3 regions of the Uniformispora flossi genome follow, and region 2 is predicted to be linked to each of the others. Evidence: riboswitches for the same ligand, from Rfam matches in the RefSeq annotation. Region 2 holds a riboswitch; each other region holds the start of a gene.
What was found. Region 2 has a riboswitch for cobalamin ahead of nicT (Nickel transporter NicT). Riboswitches for the same ligand answer to the same signal wherever they lie in the genome.
Positions count from the first base shown of each region.

Region 1: linked by a shared signal. The riboswitch ahead of ACPA54_RS05265 (ribonucleoside-diphosphate reductase subunit alpha) and the one ahead of nicT (Nickel transporter NicT) in region 2 are both predicted to bind cobalamin.
Region 3: linked by a shared signal. The riboswitch ahead of cobN (cobaltochelatase subunit CobN) and the one ahead of nicT (Nickel transporter NicT) in region 2 are both predicted to bind cobalamin.

Region 1 covers NZ_JBMULZ010000002.1:213,069-220,536, reverse strand. Annotated here, with positions in the region: gene ACPA54_RS05275 (SDR family oxidoreductase) at 1-1,166, opposite strand, end outside; gene ACPA54_RS05270 (M24 family metallopeptidase) at 1,163-2,101, opposite strand; cobalamin riboswitch at 2,351-2,580, shown strand; gene ACPA54_RS05265 (ribonucleoside-diphosphate reductase subunit alpha) at 2,651-5,089, shown strand; gene ACPA54_RS05260 (ribonucleotide-diphosphate reductase subunit beta) at 5,137-6,114, shown strand; gene ACPA54_RS05255 (PPOX class F420-dependent oxidoreductase) at 6,254-6,688, shown strand; gene ACPA54_RS05250 (epoxide hydrolase family protein) at 6,703-7,468, opposite strand, start outside.
Region 2 covers NZ_JBMULZ010000007.1:325,838-333,305, reverse strand. Annotated here, with positions in the region: gene ACPA54_RS18675 (antibiotic biosynthesis monooxygenase family protein) at 16-378, shown strand; gene ACPA54_RS18670 (4'-phosphopantetheinyl transferase family protein) at 462-1,151, shown strand; cobalamin riboswitch at 1,336-1,461, shown strand; gene nicT (Nickel transporter NicT) at 1,573-2,775, shown strand; gene ACPA54_RS18660 (APC family permease) at 2,924-4,900, shown strand; gene ACPA54_RS18655 (MFS transporter) at 4,929-6,554, opposite strand; gene ACPA54_RS18650 (dihydrofolate reductase family protein) at 6,668-7,276, opposite strand; gene ACPA54_RS18645 (ABC transporter ATP-binding protein) at 7,455-7,468, opposite strand, start outside.
Region 3 covers NZ_JBMULZ010000009.1:250,247-257,714, forward strand. Annotated here, with positions in the region: gene ACPA54_RS21540 (hypothetical protein) at 1-120, opposite strand, end outside; gene ACPA54_RS21545 (sensor histidine kinase) at 443-1,681, shown strand; gene ACPA54_RS21550 (response regulator) at 1,678-2,334, shown strand; cobalamin riboswitch at 2,414-2,553, shown strand; gene cobN (cobaltochelatase subunit CobN) at 2,681-6,310, shown strand; partial or broken gene cbiT (precorrin-6Y C5,15-methyltransferase (decarboxylating) subunit CbiT) at 6,333-6,962, shown strand; gene cobM (precorrin-4 C(11)-methyltransferase) at 6,959-7,468, shown strand, end outside.

The sequences.
Region 1 (7,468 bases), on a different contig from region 2:
GGGTGCGCCCCGGCGGCGCCGAGCACCTCGCACAGGTCCGCGGTGCGTCCGGCGGTGGCGGCGTCGCGGTCCACCAGCACCAGCCGCGCGCCGGCTTCGGCAAGCGACAGCGCGGTCGCCCGGCCGATGCCGCTGCCCGCGCCCGTCACGACGGCGAGCTGGCCGGCGAACCGGCTGCGGTACGCGGCGGCGCGGCGCGCCCGGCGGCCCTTGGCGACCGCGACCGTCGCGGGCAGCGGCGCCGCGCCGCGGCCGGCCGGGTCGCCGTCGACGCGGTCGACGAACTCGGCGATCCACCGGGCGAGCAGGTCGGGGCGGGTGCGCGGGACCCAGTGCCCGCCGGAGACCTGGCGGCGCGTCAGGTTGGGGGCGAAGCGGTCGAGTTCGTCGTAGAGGCGCTTGGCGAGGAACTTGTCGCGGTCCGGCACCACGAGCTGCACCGGGATGTCCGTCGTGGCGTCGCGGCGCGGGGCGGCCATGCGGTGGCGCACGTTCGCGCGGTACAGCTTGGCGCCGAATGCGGCGTCCTCGGGCAGCGACGGTTCGGGCGCGCCGAGGGTCTTCTCGTTGCGGCGCATCATCGCGGGCCAGTGCTTGCCGAGGATGCCGCGCCAGGCGAGTTCGGGGGCGACGGGGACGTGCAGGGCGTACACGTACCAGGAGCGGAACATCTGCTCGAGGTTGCGCGACAGTCGCTTCGGTGTCGGCTTGGCCAGGCCCTCGCGGGTGACCAGGGCCAGGTGGTCGAGGCTCGGCCCGGAGATCGTGGTGAACGACGCGATGCGTCCGGCGATGCGCGGCGTGGTCACGAACTCCCAGGCCTGCACGGAGCCCCAGTCGTGTCCGACGAGGTGGACGGTGCCTTCGGGGGCGACCGCGTCCAGGACGTCTTCGAAGTCGTCGGCAAGCCGCTGGAGGACGTAGGCGGAGGTGGCGTCGGGACGGCTGGATTCGCCCGCGCCGCGCACGTCGTACGCGACGATGCGGAACCGGTCGGCGAGGCGGGCGGCGACGTCGCCCCAGATCTCCTTGGTGTCCGGGTAGCCGTGCACCAGGACGACGGTGGGGCCGTCGGCGCGGCCGGCCTCCACGGCGGCCAGGCGGACCCCGTCGGGGGTTTCGACGTCGAAGCGGCGGGCTCCGGGCAGGTCGTGCAGCGTGCTCACGCGGCGGCCTCCTCGGTGACGGCGGACAGGTCGGCGGCGGTGTCGGCGGGAGCCGGGAATCCGGCCCCGGTGCCGGTGAGTTCGGCGCCGTACAGGCCGCGGTCGGCCCAGCGGTGCACGTGCGGGAGGTCGTCGTCGAGCCAGTACGCGTCGCCGTCCTCGGTCACCACCAGCAGTTCCTCGAACTTGGCGCCGACGCCGCGGAATCCGAGGTGTGGTTCGACCGCCCAGAGGCCGGGTGTCGCCGGATGGCCGGAGCTTTTGCGCGGGTTCCACAGCGGCGACCAGCCTTCGCGGTGGCCGCGGATGCCGTCCTTGAGCAGGCCGCGCAAGGCGTTCTGCCCGAAGCCGAAGGCGTGCGGGCGCAGCCGGGCGTCGGCGACCTTGCCGACGCGGTGCGCGATGACGCCGAACGGGTAGGCGCGGTGCCGGTTCTCGTAGCCCTGGCGGGCCATCAGGGCGTCGACATCGAGGTAGATCTGGCGCAGGGTGCGGCCGGCGCGGACGGCCTCGACGATGAAGGCGCGGTGGGTGGCCAGGTCGTCGAGGAGCCGGTCGACGACCGGGTTGGGGCCGAGGGAACTGGCGTACCCGATGTCGGCGGTGTAGCCGTTGTGGACGGGTGCGGCGTCGAGGATGAACGGCATGCCTTCGGTGAGCCGCAGATTCGTGGGGAAGAACTGCAGCGGCACCTTGAAGCCGGTGAACGCGGTGCGGTCGCCGAACCAGGCGAACGGCAGGTGCAGCCAGTCGCGGACGCCGCGGTCGGCGAGCCACCGGCGCATCATCGCCGCGGCCTCGCGCTCGGTGGTGCCCGGGCGCAGTTCGGCCGCGACCGCTTCGGCGCAGTCGTACGCGAGGCGCTGGACGGCGCGGTAGCCGTCGATGTCGGCGCCGGTCGTGCCGGCCGGCGCATCCGTGAGCGGGGTCGCCATGCGGGACCGCCTTCCCGGGGGTCGGGCTGTGAGGGACGAAAGTGAGGCGCGGAAAGGGAAGAGCATCGGGTGTTACCCCGGGTAACATACCCGGGAGTAGTCCCGGGCGGAAGACCCTTCCCGGGAGGCCGACCTTCGCGACACGCCGGACACAACCACTAGGGGTCGCGCGCGCCCTCACCCACTACATATATGCTCCTGCTCGCAGCTGGTTCGCCCGCTCCAAGCAGTCGGAGCGGGCGGCGAAAAGGAACTGATGCCCCGTCAGGTGGCATTTGCGCCTTGGGAAGAGGGAACCCGGTGCGAAACCGGGACTGCCCCCGCAGCGGTGAGCGGGAACGACCGCCGTCACCAAGCACTCCGGGCCCGCGCCCGGGGGAAGCGACGGCCACTAGGACCTCCGTACCCCGGCACACCTCCGTGTGCCGCAGTCCGGCATGCCCGCAAGTCCGAAGACCTGCCAGCCGCCCGTACGCGCCGCACTGTCCGCGAGCGCGCACGGTGGTCACCGCACGTTCAAGCTCGCGAGGAGAGAGCCCCGTGACCGTCATGGACAGCGCGATTCCGCGCGCCCAGACTCGCCCGGCCGAAACCGGCACGCCGCACAACCCCGGTCCGCAGACCGACACCGCACCCGACGCCGCACCCGACGCCGCGCCCAACGCCGACGCGCTGCACGCCGCCGTCCGCGCCCTCGCGGCCGACCTGCCCGACACCGACCCCGCCCGGGTCGCCGACCGGGCCCTCGCCGGCCTCCACGCGGGCGGCACCGCCGCCGACCTCGACGCCCTCGCGGTCCGCACCGCCGCCGAACTCATCGCCGAGGAACCCGAGTACTCGCGTCTCGCCGCGCGCCTCCTGGCCCGCACCATCGCGGCCGAAACCGCCGCGCACGGCATCACCGCCTTCAGCGAAGGCATCGTCCTCGGCCACCGCGAAGGCCTCATCGGCGACACCACCGCCGACTTCGTCGCCGCGAACGCCGCCGCCCTCGACGCCGCCGTCGACGCTGCCCACGCCGAGGGCGCCGACCGCCGCTTCGAGTACTTCGGCCTGCGCACCGTCTACGACCGCTACCTGCTGCGCCACCCCGCGCAGCGCACGGTCGTGGAGACCCCGCAGCACTTCCTCCTGCGCGTCGCCTGCGGCCTCTCGCGCACCGCCGACGAAGCGATCGCGTTCTACCGCCTCATGTCGTCGCTGGCCTACCTGCCCAGCTCGCCGACGCTGTTCAACTCCGGCACCCGGCACACCCAGATGTCGTCCTGCTACCTGCTCGACTCCCCGCAGGACAACCTCGAATCCATCTACGACATGTATGGCCGCATCGCCCGCCTGTCGAAATTCGCCGGCGGCATCGGCGTCGCCTGGACCCGCGTCCGCTCCCGCGGCGCGCTCATCCGCGGCACCAACGGCCACTCCAACGGCATCGTCCCGTGGCTCAACACCCTCGATGCGTCCGTCCAGGCGGTCAACCAGGGCGGCCGTCGCAAGGGCGCCGCGTGCGTCTACCTCGAACCGTGGCACCCCGACGTCCTGGAGTTCCTCGAACTCCGGGACAACACCGGCGAGGAAGCCCGCCGCACCCACAACCTCAACCTGGCCAACTGGATCCCCGATCTGTTCATGCGCCGCGTCGAGGAAGACGGCGTCTGGTCGCTCTTCGACCCGGACGAGCTGCCCGAACTCCCCGACCTGTGGGGCCCGGCCTTCGACGCCGTCTACGAACGGGCCGAACGCGACGGCCGCTACGTCCGCCAACTCCCGGCCCGCGAGCTGTACGCCCGCATGATGCGCACCCTCGCGCAGACCGGCAACGGCTGGATGACCTTCAAGGACGCCGCCAACCGCACCTGCAACCAGGCCGCCGAACCCGGCAACGTCGTCCACCTGTCGAATCTCTGCACGGAGATCCTCGAGGTGACCAGCGACGGCGAAACCGCCGTCTGCAACCTCGGCTCCGTCCAGCTCGGCGCGCACGTCGCCGACGGCGGCCTGGACTGGGACAAGCTCCGCGCCACCGTCCGCACCGCGGTCACCTTCCTCGACCGCGTCATCGACATCAACTACTACCCGACCGGGCAGGCCGCCGCGTCCAACCCGCGCTGGCGCCCCGTCGGCCTCGGCGTCATGGGCCTCCAGGACGTCTTCTTCCGCCTCGGCCTGCCCTTCGACTCCGCCGAAGCCCGGGAAATCTCCACGCGCATCGCCGAGGAGATCTACCTGACCGCGCTGGAAACCTCCTGCGACCTCGCCGCCGCGGCAGGCCCCCACCCGGCGTTCGCCGAGACGCACGCCGCCCGCGGCCGCCTCCAGCCCGACCTGTGGGACGGCGCCACCCCGGCGCAGACCGCCCGCTGGGCCGCGCTGCGCACCCGCGTCGCCGCCCACGGCCTGCGCAACTCGCTCCTCGTCGCCGTCGCCCCGACCGCCACGATCGCGTCGATCGCCGGCGCGTACGAGTGCATCGAGCCGCAGGTCTCCAACCTGTTCAAGCGCGAGACCCTGTCCGGCGAGTTCCTCCAGATCAACACGTACCTGGTCCGCGAACTCAAGGCCCGCGGCCTGTGGACCGCCGCGATCCGCGACCGCATCAAGCGCGCCGAAGGCTCCGTCCAGGACATCACCGAACTCCCGGACGACATCCGCGCTCTGTACCGCACCGCGTGGGAACTCCCGCAGCGCGCGCTCATCGACCTGGCCGCGGCCCGCTCGCCCTACATCGACCAGTCCCAGTCGCTCAACCTGTTCATGGCCGACCCGACCATCGGCAAGCTGTCGTCGATGTACCGGTACGCCTGGTCGACCGGGCTCAAGACGACCTACTACTTGCGGTCCCGTCCCGCGACGCGGATCCAGCAGGCGACCGTGCCGGCCGCCGGCGGCGCCGCGGCCCCGACCCCGACCCCGGCCGCCGTGCCGCTCGCCGACGAAGCCGTCATCGCCTGCTCCCTGGAAAACCCCGAAGCCTGCGAGGCCTGCCAGTGACCCCGACCGCGCCCGTTACGGCGGCCCCCAAGCTCCTCGACCCGGGGATGAACCTCACCCTGCGGCCGATGCGCTACCCCGACTTCTACGAGAAGTACCGGGCCGCGATCCGCAACACGTGGACCGTCGAAGAAGTCGACCTGCACTCCGACCTGCCCGACCTCGACCGGCTCGGCCCCGCGGAACGCCACCTCGTGCAGCGGCTCGTCGCGTTCTTCGCCACCGGCGACACGATCGTCGCCAACAACCTCGTGCTCAACCTGTACCGGCACATCAACGCGCCCGAGGCGCGCCTGTACCTGTCGCGGCAGCTGTTCGAGGAAGCCGTCCACGTCCAGTTCTACCTGACCCTGCTGGACACGTACCTGCCCGACCCGGACGAGCGCGCGAAGGCGTTCGCCGCCGTCGAGCACATCCCGTCGATCCGCCGGAAGGCGGAGTTCTGCTTCCGCCGGATCGACTCAGCGATGGGCCTCGAACAGCTCACCACCCGCGACGAGCGCCGGCAGTTCCTGCTCAACCTCATCTGCTTCGCCGCGTGCATCGAAGGCCTCTTCTTCTACGGCGCCTTCGCGTACGTCTACTTCCTGCGCTCCCGCGGCCTCCTCAACGGGCTCGCCTCCGGCACCAACTGGGTCTTCCGCGACGAGTCCGCGCACATGGACTTCGCCTTCCAGGTCGTGGAAACCGTCCGCGCCGAAGAACCCGGCCTGTTCGACGAGGACCTCGCCGCCGACGTCCGCCGGATGCTCGCCGAAGCCGTCGACGCGGAGACCGCGTTCGCGGAAGACCTGCTCGGCGGGGGAGTGGCCGGGATGACGGTCGCCGACATGCGCACCTACCTGGAGCACGTCGCCGACCGGCGCCTCGCCCAGCTCGGCATGCCGCCGGTCTACGGCTCGGCGAACCCGTTCGCGTTCATGGAGCTCCAGGACGTGCAGGAGCTGTCGAACTTCTTCGAACGGCGCGTCTCGGCGTACCAGGTCGCGGTCACCGGGACCGTGGCGTTCGACGAGGACTTCTAGACCAGGCCCGGCAGGCACGGTCGGCCCAGCAGACACGGCAGGCCCGTACGGCGGGGCCCCGGGCCGGGCCTCGGCGGTTCACCCGCCGCGCCCGGCGCGGAGCCCTCGCCGTGCCCCCGTGCGGTGGCACTATTGCCGCATGGCAGACGACTCCGCACTTCTCGACCTTTTCCGCCGGCACAAGCGCGGTGTCCTGGTCACGCTCAAGCGCGACGGACGCCCCCAACTCTCCAACGTGGCCTACGAGTACGCCACCAACGCGGACCTCGGCGTGCTCCGCATCTCGGTGACCGACGACCGCGCCAAGACCCGTAACCTCCGCCGCGACCCGCGCGCGAGCTTCCACGTGACCACGAACGACATGTGGGCCTACGCGGTCGCCGAAGGCACCGCCGACCTCACCCCGGTCGCCGCCGACCCCGGCGACCCGACCGTCGAGGAACTCGTCGGCCTCTACCGCGCGGTGCGCGGCGAGCATCCCGACTGGGACGAGTTCCGGCGGGCGATGGTCGACGAACGGCGCCTGGTGGTCCGTCTGCCGATCGAGCGCGTGTACGGCATGTCCGGCAGCTGACCGGCGCCGCCCGCTCACGACGGCCGGAGCGGCCGGAAGGTGCGGCGCAGGTCGTCGACCCACAGGTCGGGGACCTCCCACGGGATGAAGTGGCCGCCGCGGTCGTGCGCGGTGAGATTGGTGTGCCGGTACCAGGCCGCGCGGTCGGTGGCGAGCCAGCTGTCGACCCGTCCGCCGGTGGTGACGCCCGGCGGGTTCTCGTACGCGACGAACGTGAGGCCGGTCGGCGCTTCGACGGCGGGCTGCCGGTCGTGCGACGGTGTCCAGGGATACCGGTTGTTGTTCGCGTACGTGCGTATCGAACTGCCGATGGTGCCGGTCGCCCAGTAGATGGTGGCGTGCGTCAGCAACTCGTCTTTCGTGAAGACGTTTTCGATGTCGCCGCGGCAGTCGCTCCAGTTCGTCCACCGGTCGAGCAGCCAGGCGAGCATGCCCGCGGGGGAGTCGGCGAGCCCGTACGCGAGCGTGCTCGGAGCCAGGGTGTGCGCGGCCAAGTGCACGGCGAACCGCTTCTCGGTGGCGACGACTTGGCGGTGGATCGTGTCGGGCAGGCCCTCGGGGATCGGCCGTCCGCCGGACAGGTCCCAGCCGCGGTCGCCGTTGAAGAAGTCGAGCCGTTGCCCGGAGCCGATGTGGATGCCGTAGAGCACGTCCGCGTATTTGTGGCCGAGCTGGCCGGTGACCAGGGCGCCGACGTCGCAGCCGCCCGCGGCGTACTTCGCGTGGCCGAGCACGTCCGTCATGAGGGTGTGCCAGACCTCGGCGATCTTCCAGAAGTTC
Region 2 (7,468 bases):
CCGAGGAGTGTCCCGATGACCACCGATTCCGGCTTCTACTCGATCATCGACTACACCGTCGACGGCCCCGCGACCCAGCGCGAACTGGTCGCCGCGTTCGCGGAGATCCAGGAGCGCTGGGTGCGCTTCTACCCCGGCTACCGCTCGGCGCGTTTCCACGTCAGTACCGACGGCACCCGCGTCTACAACATCGTGCATTGGGAGAGCGAAGCGGACTACCGCCACTTCGTGGAGACGTCCGATACCGACGGCCGCATGGCGGCCATCGGCAAGGCCTTGGAAGGGCTGACGGGGAAGGCGGAGCCGCGGATGAGCGGCGTGCCGACGTACACGGTCGTCCGGGAGGTCGGGCCGGGGCCGGAGGGTCCGGCAGCCTAGTCTTCTCTGACGGCGGCGCTGCCGCCGGAAGCAGAACCACATGAAGCAGAACTGCGTCGAGCCGGACCGAGCCAGGGGGAAACATGACGTCGGAAGCCGCCCCGGTGCATGCCGCCGGTGACCTGCTGGCCGCCGTGCTGCCGCCGGACGTGGTGGCCGTCGCGTGCTTCGACGACCCGCCCGGGACGGTGCTGTTCCCCGAGGAGGAGGCGGCGATCGCCCGCGCCGTCGACAAGCGGAGGCGGGAGTTCACGACGGTACGCCGGTGCGCCCGGGAGGCGCTCGCCCTACTGGGCGTGCCCGCGGCACCGCTGCTGCCCGGCGAGCGCGGGGCCCCGGCCTGGCCGGACGGGCTGGTCGGCAGCATGACGCACTGTGCGGGGTACCGGGCCGCGGCGGTCGCGCCGGCCACCCGGATCCGGACCCTCGGCATCGACGCCGAGGAAGCGGCGCCGCTGCCCGGCGGCGTCCTCTGTTCGGTCTCCTCCCCCGGCGAGCGCACCGCGCTCGCCGGGCCGGCCGCGGACATGCCGGAAGTCCCGTGGGACCGCCTGCTCTTCAGCGCCAAGGAAGCCGTCTACAAGGCCTGGTTCCCGCTCACCCGCCGCTGGCTCGGCTTCGAGGACGCCGAGGTGCGGTTCGACCCCGCCGCCGGCACCTTCCACGCCCGTCTGCTGCCCGACGACCGCCCCGCGGGCCTGGACGGCTTCACGGGGCGGTGGAAGGTCGCCGGCGGCATCGTCGTCACCGCGATCGCCGTGCCCGCCGGCTGACGTTCCCCACGGCACAGCACCAATGACAACCTTGTAGAACCCGCGTGGCCTCGTCGACCGGTGACCGGGGATGGTCCCGCCGACGAGGCCACGCGCGCATGCAGCGTGCGCCGCCCCGCCGCTCCCCCCGCATCGCCCGGGCACCGCGGCGTGCGATGCTACGGGCGCAAGGCGACGGCGGCCCGAGGAAACCGGTGCGAATCCGGTGCGGTCCCGCCACTGTGATCGGGGAGCGAATCCCGCGACGGCCACGGCCCCACCCAGGGGTTGGAAGGCCGGGACGAGCGTTGATCCGAGAGCCAGGAGACTCACGTCGTCGCCTCCCTCGACAACCCGGGGCGGATTTCCCCGAGAGAGGCCGGTGATTCGCCGTGTCTGTTGTGCTGCGCCCGAACGTCCCCCGTACGACGGGGGTTTCCCGATGAGCAGCGCAACACCCGCCACCGGAGGATGGCGTAGCGCGGGCGGGTCGCTGGAGCGGGCCGAGTGGCTGCGGTTGGCCGCGATGGCGGGCGTCGTCGTCGGGCTGCACGTCGTCGGCTGGTTCGTGCTCGTCGTCCTGGTCGCGCCCGAGCATTACAGCGTCGGCACCAAGACGTTCGGCATCGGCATCGGCGTCACCGCGTACACGTTGGGCATGCGGCACGCGTTCGACGCCGACCACATCGCGGCGATCGACAACACCACCCGCAAGCTGATGCACGACGGCAAGCGCCCGCTGTCGGTGGGGTTCTGGTTCTCGCTGGGGCACTCGTCCGTGGTGTTCGGCCTGGCGCTGCTGCTGTCGCTCGGCATCAAGGTGTTCGTCGGACCGCTTGCGGACGACTCCACCCTGCACGACGTCACCGGGGTCGTCGGCACGGGAATATCCGGCACCTTCCTGTACGTCATCGCGATCGTCAACATCGTGATCCTGGTGGGTATTTGGAAGGTCTTCCGGACCATGCGCGGCGGCAGCTACGACGAAGCCGCGCTCGAAGACCAGTTGAACAACCGGGGCTTCATGAACCGGCTGCTCGGCGGGGTCATGAAGTCGATCACCAAGCCGTGGCAGATGTTCCCGGTCGGCCTGCTCTTCGGCCTCGGCTTCGAGACCGCCACCGAAGTGTCGCTGCTGGTGCTGGCCGGCTCCGGCTCCGCCTCGGGGCTGCCGTGGTACGCGATCCTGTGCCTGCCGGTGCTGTTCGCCGCCGGGATGACGCTGTTGGACACGATCGACGGCACGTTCATGAATTTCGCCTACGGCTGGGCGTTCTCCAAGCCGGTGCGGAAGGTCTACTACAACCTCACCATCACGGCGCTGTCCGTCGCCGTCGCGCTGATCATCGGCAGCGTCGAGATCCTCGCCCTGCTCGCCGACCGCTTCGACCTGCACGGCTCGTTCTGGGACCGGGTGAGCGGGGTGGACCTCAACCTCGTCGGCTACGCGATCGTGGGGCTCTTCTTCGCCATCTGGGCGGTCGCGGTCGCGGTGTGGCGCTTCGGCCGGATCGAGGAGAAGTGGACGCAGGGGCTCCGCACCGCACCCGCGGCGGACGGGGGCGCGGTCGACCCGATGGACGCCGTCGACCCGATCGACGCAGTCGATTCAAGCGGGGACCAAGGGACGGTCAAGCAATGTTAGGGCCCGAATCCTGACGCGATCTTGACGCCCGGACGGGGGTTCCTGACGCTCCGCCGTGTGTACGTTCGACGTCGCGCAGCCGCCGGTCGGCGGCGTGGGCTCCCGGACCCTCCGGACCCGCACGCTCGACAGGAGAACCGCCACCGCCATGTCCGCGCCCGCCATACCCCGCTCACGCCTGCGCGCGTGGCTCCTCGAGGACCAGGCCGACATCGGCAAACACGCTCCCGCGGGGACCGGGGAGACCGGGGGGACACGGGCGGCGGCGGAAACGTCGGGTGCCCCCCAGCAGGGCCGGCCCTGGTGGCGCGTGATGTGCCTGACGGGTCTCGACTACTTCTCCACGCTCGGCTACCAGCCCGGTATCGCCGCGCTGGCGGCCGGGCTGCTCTCGCCGCTCGCGACCGTCGTGCTCGTGGCGCTGACGCTCTTCGGCGCGCTGCCGGTCTACCGGCGCGTCGCCGAGGAGAGCCCGCACGGCGAGGGCTCGATCGCGATGCTGGAGCGGCTGCTGTCGTTCTGGAAGGGCAAGCTGTTCGTCCTGACGCTGCTGGGCTTCGCGGCGACCGACTTCCTCATCACCATCACGCTGTCCGCCGCGGACGCCACCGCGCACGTCACCGAGAACCCGCACTTCACGGCCACCCTCAGCGGCCACGAGGTCCTCATCACGCTGCTGATGGTCGCGCTGCTCGGGGCGGTCTTCCTCAAGGGCTTCGGCGAGGCGATCAACCTGGCCGTGCTGCTGGTCGGCGTGTACCTCGTGCTCAACGCCGTCGTCGTGGCGGACGGCCTGTGGCAGGTCTTCGCCCACCCGCACGTGGTCGGCGACTGGCGGCACGCGCTGGTCGCCGAGCGCGGCAGCATATGGCTGATGATCGGCGTCTCGCTGGTGGTCTTCCCGAAGCTCGCGCTGGGCCTGTCCGGGTTCGAGACCGGCGTCGCCGTCATGCCGCATGTGCAGGGCGCGGCGGACGACGACCCGGACCGGCCCGCGGCGCGGATCAGGGACACCAAGAAGCTGCTCACCACCGCGGCGCTCATCATGAGCGTCTTCCTCATCTGCAGCAGCTTCATCACCACGGTGCTCATCCCGAAGGACGACTTCAAGGAAGGCGGCCCGGCCAACGGGCGCGCGCTGGCGTACCTCGCCCACGAGAACCTCGGGTCCGCGTTCGGCACCGTGTACGACGTCTCCACGATCCTCATCCTGTGGTTCGCCGGGGCCTCCGCGATGGCGGGCCTGCTCAATCTGATGCCGCGCTACCTCCCGCGGTACGGCATGGCCCCGCAGTGGGCGCGCGCCGTCCGCCCGATGGTCATCGTCTTCACCCTCGTCGGCTTCCTCGTCACCTCGATCTTCGATGCCAGCGTCGACGAGCAGGGCGGCGCCTACGCGACCGGCGTGCTCGTCCTCATCACGTCGGCGGCGATCGCCGTCACCATCGCCGCGCGCCGGGCCCGGCAGCGCGGCTGGACGATCGGGTTCGGGGTCATCGCGGCCGTGTTCGTCTACACGACCGCGGTCAACGTCATCGAGCGCCCGGACGGCGTCAAGATCGGCGCGTGCTTCATCGCCGGGATCATGGCGCTGTCGCTGCTCTCGCGCCTCGTGCGGTCGTTCGAGCTGCGGGTGACCGACATGGAACTCGACAATATGGCGGAGCGGTTCGTCCGCGACTCCACGCGCCGCACCATCCGCTTCATCGCCAACCAGCCGGGCACCCGCGACGAGGCCGAGTACCGCGACAAGTCCGCGCAGATCCGCGCCGACAACCTCATCCCGGAGGGCGACGACGTGATCTTCGTCGAGGTGACGATCGTGGACCCGTCCGAATTCGAGGCGGGCATGCGGGTCAAGGGCGAAGTCCTGCACAACAGGTACCGGGTGCTCACGCTGGAAAGCTCCTCGGTACCGAACGCGCTCGCCGCGCTGCTCCTGCACGTCCGCGACGCCTCCGGGCAGCTCCCGCACATCTACTTCGAGTGGACGGAAGGCAACCCGCTCGCCAACTTCCTGCGGTTCTTCCTCTTCGGACAAGGCGAAGTCGCCCCGGTGACCCGCGAAGTGCTCCGCGAGGCGGAGCCCGACCCGGCCCGCCGCCCGCACGTCCACGTGGGCTGACCGGGCCCCCTGCCGCTCCGCGACGGTCTCAGCCTCCGGGAGACCCGACCGGGCGCGTGGGCATGCGGCGGGTGAAGAACAGCGCCACGATCGACATGAAGGCCAGGACGGCCAAGGCCGCGCGCAGGCCGTCCAGGCGTGCCGAGGTGTTGGCGTCGAGGGCGGCGTCGGCGACTTCGGGGCTGACCTGGGCCGCGTCGAGGGCGTCGCGGAGCTGGGCGTCGCTGAGGAACGGGACGCCGCTCTCCAATTGCACCGATGCCTGGCTCTTCACGTCGGCGGGGACCGCCGGGTTGTTGTCGACGCTGCTCAGGAACGAGCCGGTCATCGCCGCGATGAGGATCGAGCCGGCCAGCGCGGTGCCGATCGACGCGCCGAGGTTGGTCACCGCGTTCTGCACGCCGCCCACTTCGGCGCTCTGCTCGTCGGGGACCGCCGACACCGTCACCGCCCCGAGCTGCGAGGCCAGCGCGCCGATGCCGAGGCCGATGAGCAGCAGCGGGATCGTCACGACGCTCGCGTCCGCATCCGCGTCGAGCGCGGCCATGAGCACCACGGCGCCGGCGAACAGCGCAAGGATGCCCACCTGGACGACCCGCCGCGGCGACGCATGGGGCAGCAGCCGTGGGATGAGGATCGCGGCGGCCAGCAGCGTGACCGACAGCGGCAGGATGCGCGCACCCGTGCTCAGCGCGGACAGGCCGAGCGCCACCGACAGATACAGCGGGACGACGAAGAAGACGCCCATCTGCACCAGATATTGGAAGAAGAACATGGTGAGGCCGCCGGTCAGACGGCGGTTGTGCAGCAGCTCCGGGTCGACGAGGGGCTCCCGGCCGCGCTTGGCGACGTACCGCTCCCATGCGAGGAACAGCCAGAGCAGCAGGAGCCCGGCCATCATGAGCCACACCGTGAGCGAGACGCCGAGCCAGGCCGGGGCGCCGCTCTTGGGGCGGAACCAGCCCCATTCGTCGGAGCGCAGGACGCCGTAGACGAAGACGCCCAGCCCGGCGGCGGACAGCAGCACGCCGGGGACGTCGAGGTGCGGCTTGCCCGGCGCGGGCGCGTCGACCATCCGGCGGGCGGCCGCGAGGATGGCGATCGCCACGACCACCTCGGCGACGAAGACCCAACGCCACGAGAAGTACGTCGTGGCGATCCCGCCGATCAGCGGGCCGAGCGCGACGGCGACCGCGCCCGCCGCGGCGACCAGGCCGTAGGCGGCGGGGCGGCGCGCGGTCGGGAAGTTGCCCGCGACCAGCGACACGATCGCCGGCAGGATCAGCGACGCGCCAACGCCCTCCAGGAACGACCAGCCGAGCAGCAGCACCGGCAGGTTCGGGGCGAGCGCGGTGACCAACGACCCGCAGCCGTAGATGGCACACCCGATGCCGAACGCGCGGGTGCGGCCGATCAGCGCCCCGACTTTGCCGCCCGGGATCATCAGCATCGCCATGACCAGCGTGTACGCGGTGATCGCGCCCTGGATCCCGGTCACCGTGGTGTCCACGTCGTCGGCGACGGTCGCGATGGACACGTTCATGACGGAGCTGTCGAGCGTCATCAGGAACTGGGCGGCGGCCAGGGTGACCAGGACACCGCGCGCCCCGCCCGGTTCCCGTGCCGGTTCCGCCGCCGCCGGATTCGAAGCCATCCCCGGATCGTCGCAAACGGGGCGCCCGATTCCGCAGCAGACCCGCCGGTAAATCCGACTTGTCGGATAAGCCGCTATGCACCGAAGCCGCCTCCGGTGCACGGCCGAAGCGTTTACTGTGCGGCCATGTCCCCTGTCTCCGGGATGCCCTCGCCGCGCGCGTAGCGCAGGTACAGGGTGCCGTTCGGGCTGGCCACCGGCGGGGTGAGGAGGGTGAGGTTCGTGGGCACCGCGCCGCCGTCGAACACCTTCTTCCCGCTGCCCAGGACCAGCGGGTGCACCCACAGGTCGATCCGGTCGAACAGCTTTTCGCGCAGCAGGGTCTGCACCAGGTCCAGGCTGCCGACGACCTTGATGTGCTCGTGCCGGTCGCGGATCTCGCGCACCGCGGCGGGCAGGTCCGGGCCGAGCTGTGTGGAGCCCTCCCACGGGAGGTCGGGCTTGCCGCGGGAGGCGACGTACTTCGGGATCCGGTTGAAGAGCTTGCCGAACGCGTCGTCCTGGTGCGGCCAGTACGCGGCGAAGATGTCGTACGTCCGCCGCCCGAGCAGCAGCGCGTCGGTGCCCTCGTAGGCGGCGAGCACCTGCGCCCCGAAGGTCTCCTCCAGCAGCGGCACCTGCCAGCCCCCGAACGCGAAGCCCTCGGGGTCCTCGTCGGGGCCGCCGGGCGACTGGCCGACCAGGTCGAGGGTGGCGAACAATTCGAGGTGGATGAGACCCATGGCTTACTCCCCAGGCATCGTGGTGTCGCGGTCATCGGGGTAGACCCCGGGACGGCGGCAAACTCATCGCCGCGCCGCCGGGGCTTTCCGCCGGGATTCCGCGCCGCCCGAGGGCTTCGGGCCCACACGGGACTCCGGGCGCCCGGGACCGCCGCCACGCCGCCCGCCCCCTCCGACCCTAGCCCGCGCGCG
Region 3 (7,468 bases), on a different contig from region 2:
CACGGACACCAGCAGGACGCCGCTTGTCCGCCGCCACTTGAGGCCGTAGCGGGCCGTCAACCCGGCCGCCAGCAGCAGCCAGAACCCGACCTCGCAGGCGATGACCAGGGTGACCAGCATGGGACGGCTCCGTAGATCGTCGGCCGGCGCGTGCGTGGCGCCGGCCTGGTGGGGACGGCGGCGCCGGCCGGTCCGATGAGGGCCACGGTCGGGCGCCACACCCCAGCCTTCCGGCGTAAGGGCCCCGTTTCGTCGCCACCCGCGCCGATTACCGGCTGCATCGTTCGATGTACGCCCGGCGGCGCGTCCGCGACCGGGAGAGGAGGCGGCACCGGTCACGTAGGGTGGCCGGGAGGCCCGGAGGGCCGCGGCGCGGGGGCCGCCGCCCGGAGCCTGTGCCCGGCCCCCGGGCACCCATCGGACACCACGCGGAAGGCGGCGCATGCAATCGGCCCGACCTCACCGGAGCGACGTCGGCATCGCCGTCGCCGGGCTGGTCGGCGGCGTCGTGCTGTGGACGCTGGGCCTGGAGAACAACGACTTCAGCGTCCCGCGGGCCTGGCAGCTGGTGCCCCTCGCCGTCATGGCCAGTGCCGAAGTCGCCCGGCGGATCGCGCCGCGTGCCGCGGTCCTGGTCGGCTTCGCGGCCCTCGCCGCGGACACCGTCTCCGGCGGCAACATCGCCACGATCGTGATGTTCACCGACCTGGTGTACGCCACCACCCTTTACGGCCCGCTGCCGTGGGCGCGCCGTATGACCCCGACGGCGCTCGTCCTCTCGCTCTCCGCCACCATCGTCGCGCTCGGCATCATGCAGCAGCCCCAGGCGCTGCTGATCGGCGTCTTCGCCGGGCTGATCACCCTGGCGCCCGCGTCGACCGCGTGGATCATCCGCACCCACCGCGACGAAGCAGCCGCCGAGCGCCTGCGGGCCGAACAGACCGCGCTGCTCGCCGAGTTGGACCGCCGCGCCGCGGTCTCCGAGGAACGCGCGCGGATGGCCCGCGAGTTGCACGACGTGGTCGCCAATCACCTGTCCGCGATCGCGATCCACTCGACCGCGGCGATGTCCGTCGCGGCCGGCGACCCGGACGCCACCAAGCAGGCGCTCGGCATCATCCGGGAGAGCAGCGTGCAAGGCCTTGCCGAGATGCGCCGCCTCATCGGGCTGCTGCGCGACGGCGGCGGAGGCGAGACCGGATTCGAGGAGTCCGCGGCGGTGCCGCGGCTGGACTCGCTCGACGCGATGATGGGGCGCGCGGAGCGCAGCGGCTCGGCCGACGGGTTCACCTTCGTCCTCGACGACACGCGCCCGGTCGGCACGGTGCTGCCCGCGCCGGTCGAACTGGCCGCGTACCGCATCGTGCAGGAGTCGCTGACGAACGCGATGAAGCACGCCGCGCCCGGTCCGGTGACCGTGCGCGTGCGGCACACCCGCGGCTGCCTGGTCGTCGCCGTGGAAAGCACCTACGTCGCCGCCCCGGACGGGCCGCGCGCCCCCGGCGCCGGTGCGGGCCTGGTCGGCATGCGGGAACGCACCGCGCTGCTCAGCGGCCGCTTCGAGGCGGGACCGCACGACGGGCTGTGGCGGGTGCGCGCCGAACTGCCGTGCAAGGCCGAGCAGCGCGACGCCGCCCGCGCGCCGCGCGCGGCCCGGGAGGCCCGGGAGGCCGCGTCGTGATCCGGGTCGTCGTCGCCGAGGACCAGGGCGCCGTGCGCGCCGGACTCGTGATGATCCTGCGCGCCGCCGACGGCATCGAGGTGGTCGGCGAGGCCGCGGACGGCGAGGAGGCCGTCGCGCTGGCCCGCGAACTGCGCCCCGACGTCGTCGTGATGGACGTGCAGATGCCGCGCCTGGACGGCGTCGCCGCGACCCGCGCGGTGGTGGCCGAACACTTGGCCGATGTGCTGGTGCTCACCACGTTCGACCTGGACGAATACGTGTTCGGGGCGCTGCGTGCGGGCGCCGCCGGATTCCTGCTCAAGGACGCGGAGGCCGCGGTGCTGACCGAGGCCGTGCGTACCGTCGCCCGCGGCGAAGGCATCATCGCGCCCGCCGTCACCCGCCGCCTCATCGCCGAGTTCGCCGCGCCGCGTCCGCGCGGCCCGGCCGAACCGCCCGAGGCGCTTGCCGCGCTCACCCCGCGGGAGCGCGAGGTGCTCGCCTGCCTCGGCCGCGGCCTCTCCAACCTGGAGATCTCGGTGCACTTGGACATGGCCGAAGCCACCACCAAGACGCACGTCAGCCGGATCCTGCCGAAGCTCGGGGTGCGCAGCCGGGCCCAGGCCGCGGTGCTCGCCCACGAGTGGGGGCTCTGCGAGCCGACCGGATAGGGAGGCACCGCGCGCCGCCGCCGCGAACGTGGCAAATCCCTCGATTGGGGGAACTTGCAGGGCGACCGGCCGCTAGGCGATGCTGAGCGGGCGCCGGCGTCGCCGGTGTGGGGAGGGCGCAGTCAGGAACCCGGTGCGAATCCGGGACGGTCCCGCCACTGTGACCCGCCGCAGCATGCGGCGGGGAGTCAGGAACTGCGCGCCCGGCCCCGATTGTCCGATGGGGCGAGGACCCCGGAGAGGCGCGCGCTGTGGCGACTTCGTCCTGCCGTCCGACCTGCACGCACGTATACGCACCGGCCGCATCCGCGACCCGGCGCGGCGATGCGAAGGCGCGGTCGGCCCGGTGATCCTCCTCCTCTCCACCTCCGACACCGACCTCCTCAGCGCCAAGGCGAGCGACGGCGCATGGCGCCTCGCCAACCCGGCCCGCACGTCCGCGGCCGACCTGCCCGCGCTGGTGGACGGCACCGACCTCGTCGTCGTCCGCCTCCTCGGCGGCCGCCGCGCCTGGGAGGAAGGCCTCGACGCACTCCTCGCCGGGCCCCGCCCGGTCGTCGTGGTCTCCGGCGAACAAGCCGCCGACGCCGCCCTCATGGAGCTGGCGACGGTGCCCGCCGGGGTGAGCGCGCAAGCCCACGCGTACCTCGCGCAGGGCGGCGCGGACAACCTGACGAACCTCTACCGGTTCCTCTCCGACACGCTGCTCCTCACCGGCCACGGCTTCGAAGCGCCTGCCGAAGTCCCCACCTGGGGACGCCTGGAGCGGGAGTCGCGCAACCCGGACGCGCCCGCCGTCGGCGTGCTCTACTACCGCGCCCACCACCTGGCCGGAAACACCGCCTTCGTCGGCACCCTGTGCGACGCCATCGAGAACGCGGGCGGACGCGCCGTGCCGGTCTGGTGCGCTTCGCTGCGCGGCGCCGACCCCGAGCTGTTCGAGGCGATCGCCGAGGTCGACGCCCTCCTCGTCACCGTGCTCGCGGCGGGCGGCGCACGCCCCGCCGAGGTGTCCGCGGGCGGCGACGACGAAGCCTGGGACGTCGGCGCGCTGGCCGCCCTCGACATCACCGTGCTCCAGGCCCTGAGCCTCACCACCAGCCGCGCCGAATGGGAAGCCGGCGACGCGGGCCTCTCGCCGATGGACGCCGCCACCCAGGTCGCCGTGCCGGAGTTCGACGGCCGCCTCATCACCGTGCCGTTCTCCTTCAAGGAGACCGGCGCCGACGGCCTCACCTTCTACGCCGCCGACCCGGAACGCGCCGCTCGCGTCGCCGGGATCGCCGTCCGGCACGCCGCGCTGCGGCATGTGCCGCCCGCGGAACGGCGCATCGGCGTCGTGCTGTCCGCGTACCCGACCAAGCACGCCCGCATCGGCAACGCCGTCGGCCTCGACACCCCCGCCAGCGCCGTCGCCCTACTGCGCGCAATGCGCGATGCCGGCTACGACGTCGGTCCCGTGGCCGGCTCCGACGCGCTGCCCGGCCTGGAACCCGCGGACGGCGACGCGCTGATCCACGCGCTCATCGCGGCCGGCGGACAAGACCCCGAGTGGCTGTCCGAAGCCCAGCTCGAAGGCAACCCGGTGCGCATCGGCGCCTCCGAATACCGCGAGCGCTACGCCAAGCTCCCGGTCGGCCTGCGCGCCAACATCGAAGAGCACTGGGGCCCGCCGCCCGGCGAACTGTACGTCGACCACTCCCGCAACCCGGACGGCGAAATCGTCCTCGCCGCGCTGCGCGCCGGGAACGTCGTCCTCATCATCCAGCCGCCGCGCGGCTTCGGCGAGAACCCCGTCGCGATCTACCACGACCCGGACCTGCCGCCGAGCCACCACTACCTGGCCGCCTACTGGTGGCTGGACAGCGCCCGCGCGACCGGCGGCTTCGGCGCGAACGCGCTCGTCCACCTCGGCAAGCACGGCACGCTGGAGTGGCTGCCGGGCAAGAACCTCGGCCTGTCCGCCGAGTGCGGGCCCGACGCGGTGCTCGGCGACCTGCCGCTGGTCTACCCGTTCCTGGTCAACGACCCGGGCGAGGGCGCCCAGGCCAAGCGCCGCGCGCACGCCGTGATCGTCGACCACCTCGTGCCGCCGATGGCGCGCGCCGAGACCTACGGCGACCTCACCCGTCTCGAACAGCTCCTGGACGAGTACGCCAACGTCTCCGCCCTCGACCCGGCCAAGGCCCCGGCGGTGCAGGCGCAGATCTGGACCCTCGTCCAGGCCGCCCGCCTCGACCACGACCTCGGTATCGGCGACCGGCCGCACGAGGCCGAGTTCGACGACTTCCTGCTGCACCTCGACGGGTGGCTGTGCGAGGTCAAGGACGCGCAGATCCGCGAGGGCCTGCACATCCTCGGCACCGCCCCGACCGGCGAGGGACGGGTGAACCTGGTCACCGCGATGCTGCGCGCCCGGCAGGTGTGGGGCGGCCGTACGGCCGCGCTGCCCGGTCTGCGCGAGGCCCTCGGCCTGGTGGAGGGCGGCACCGCGACGCGCCGGGAGACCGACGACGCGGAAGCGGCCGCGCATGCGCTGGTCGCGGCGATGGAGGAGCGCGGCTGGGACCCGGCCGCGGCGCCCGCGGTCGTGTCCTCGGTACTCGGTGCCGAAGCTCCCCCGGTCGCCGAGGTGTTGGCCTTCGCCGCCACCGAGGTCGTCCCGCGGCTGGACCGCACGGGCGACGAAATCGCCGCCGTGCTGCACGCGTTGGACGGCGGCTACGTGCCCGCCGGCCCGTCGGGTTCGCCGCTGCGCGGCCTGGTCAACGTGCTGCCGACCGGCCGCAACTTCTACACCGTCGACCCGAAGGCCGTCCCGAGCCGCCTGGCCTGGGAGACCGGACAGGCGCTCGCCGAGTCGCTCCTCACCAAGTACCGCGCCGACCACGGCGAATGGCCGCGCTCGGTCGGCCTGTCGGTGTGGGGCACGAGCGCGATGCGCACGAGCGGCGACGACGTCGGCGAAGTGCTCGCCCTGCTGGGCATCCGCCCGGTGTGGGACGACGCGTCGCGGCGGGTGACCGGCCTGGAGCCGATCCCGTTGGCCGAGCTGGATCGGCCGCGGGTGGACGTCACCGTGCGGATCTCCGGCTTCTTCCGGGATGCGTTCCCGCACGTCGTGCTGCTGCTCGACGACGCGGTGCGCCTGGCCGCCGGGCTGGAGGAGTCGGACGACGACAACTTCGTCCGGGCGCACGTGCGGGCGAACATCGCCGAGCACGGCGACGAACGACGGGCCACGGCACGGGTGTTCGGTTCGCGTCCGGGGGCTTACGGGGCCGGGCTGCTGCCGCTCATCGACGCCCGGACGTGGCGCGACGACGCGGACCTGGCCGAGGTGTACGCGACGTGGGGCGGCTACGCCTACGGCCGCGGACTCGACGGGGTGTTCGCCCGCGAGGACATGGAGCGCGCCTACAAGCGCATCGCCGTCGCCGCGAAGAACACCGACACGCGCGAACACGACATCGCCGACTCGGACGACTACTTCCAGTACCACGGCGGCATGGTCGCCGCCGTGCGCGCGCTGACCGGAACGGCGCCGGCCGCGTACATCGGCGACTCGACGATGCCCGACGCGGTGCGCACCCGGACCCTCGAACAGGAGACCGCCCGGGTCTTCCGGGCGCGGGTGGTCAACCCGCGGTGGATCGAGGCCATGCGCAAGCACGGCTACAAGGGCGCGTTCGAACTCGCGGCGACCGTCGACTACCTGTTCGGGTACGACGCGACGACCGGGGTCGTGCAGGACTGGATGTACGAGAAGCTCGCCGCCGAGTACGTGCTCGACCCGGCCAACCGCGCGTTCATGCGCACGTCCAATCCGTGGGCGCTGCGCGGGATCGCCGAGCGACTCATCGAGGCCGCCGACCGGGGGCTTTGGGCGAAGCCGGACGCGGCGACGCTGGAGGGGCTGCGGGAGGCGTACCTGGAGGTCGAGGGGGATTTGGAGGGCGGCGAGGATGAGGTCTGATCCCCTCACGGACGTCCTCACGCCAGGTCTTCCCGACGAGGCGTTCGACCACGACGGCCAGCTCACGAAGCGCGAGATCCGTGCGCTGACCCTGGCCGCGCTCGCCCCGCGCCCCGGTGAACTGCTCTGGGACGTGGGGGCGGGGAGCGGCAGTATCGGGATCGAGTGGCTGCGGGCCAATCCGACGGGGCGGGCGGTGGCTTTCGAACGCGACCCCGCCCGCGTCCGCCGCATCGCCGCAAACCGCGTCGCGCTCGGCGCCCCCGGCTTGGTCGTCGTGCAGGGCGCGGCCCCGGACGTGTTCGCGGAACTGTCCGACGGGCCGGCCCCGGACGCGGTGTTCATCGGCGGCGGCCTGACGGTGCCCGAGGTGGTGGCGCGCTGCTGGACGGCGCTGCGACCCGGCGGGCGGCTCGTCGCGAACGCGGTCACGGTCGAGACGGAGGCCGAGATCGTGCGTCAGCGGGCTTTGCTCGGCGGCGAGTTGACGCGTATTCAGATCAGCCGGTCGACCCCGGTGGGGAGGTTCACCGGGTGGCGGGCGTCGATGCCGGTGACCCAGTGGATCGTGACCCGCCCGACTGCCGTCGACCCGGCACCGGGCCGGTCGGCTGACCAGGCCGCGCGCGTGGCAGAGGAGCCCCGTTCATGACCGTCCATTTCGTGGGTGCGGGCCCGGGTGCGGCCGATCTGATCACGGTGCGGGGCCTGCGGCTGATCGAGTCGGCCCGGGTGTGCCTGTATGCGGGCGCCATCGTGCCGCACGAACTCCTCGACGCCGCACCGGCGGACGCGCGCCTCGTCGACACCGCGGACCTCACCCTCGACGAGATCGTCGCGGAGTTCCGGGCGGCGCATGACGCCGGGCTCGACGTCGTACGGCTGCACTCGGGCGACACGTCGTTCTACAGCGCGGTCGGCGAACAGATCCGCCGCTTGGCGGCGTTGGGGATCCCATATGACATCACCCCCGGCGTCCCGGCCTTCGCCGCCGCGTCGGCGGCCCTCGGCCGCGAACTGACGCTGCCCGGCGTCGGCCAGACGGTCGTCCTGACCCGTGTCTCGAACAACTCGACCGCGATGCCGCCGGGCGAGGACCTGGCGACCCTCGGCCACTCGGGTGCGCTGCTGGTCCTGCACTTGGCGGTGCGCGAAACG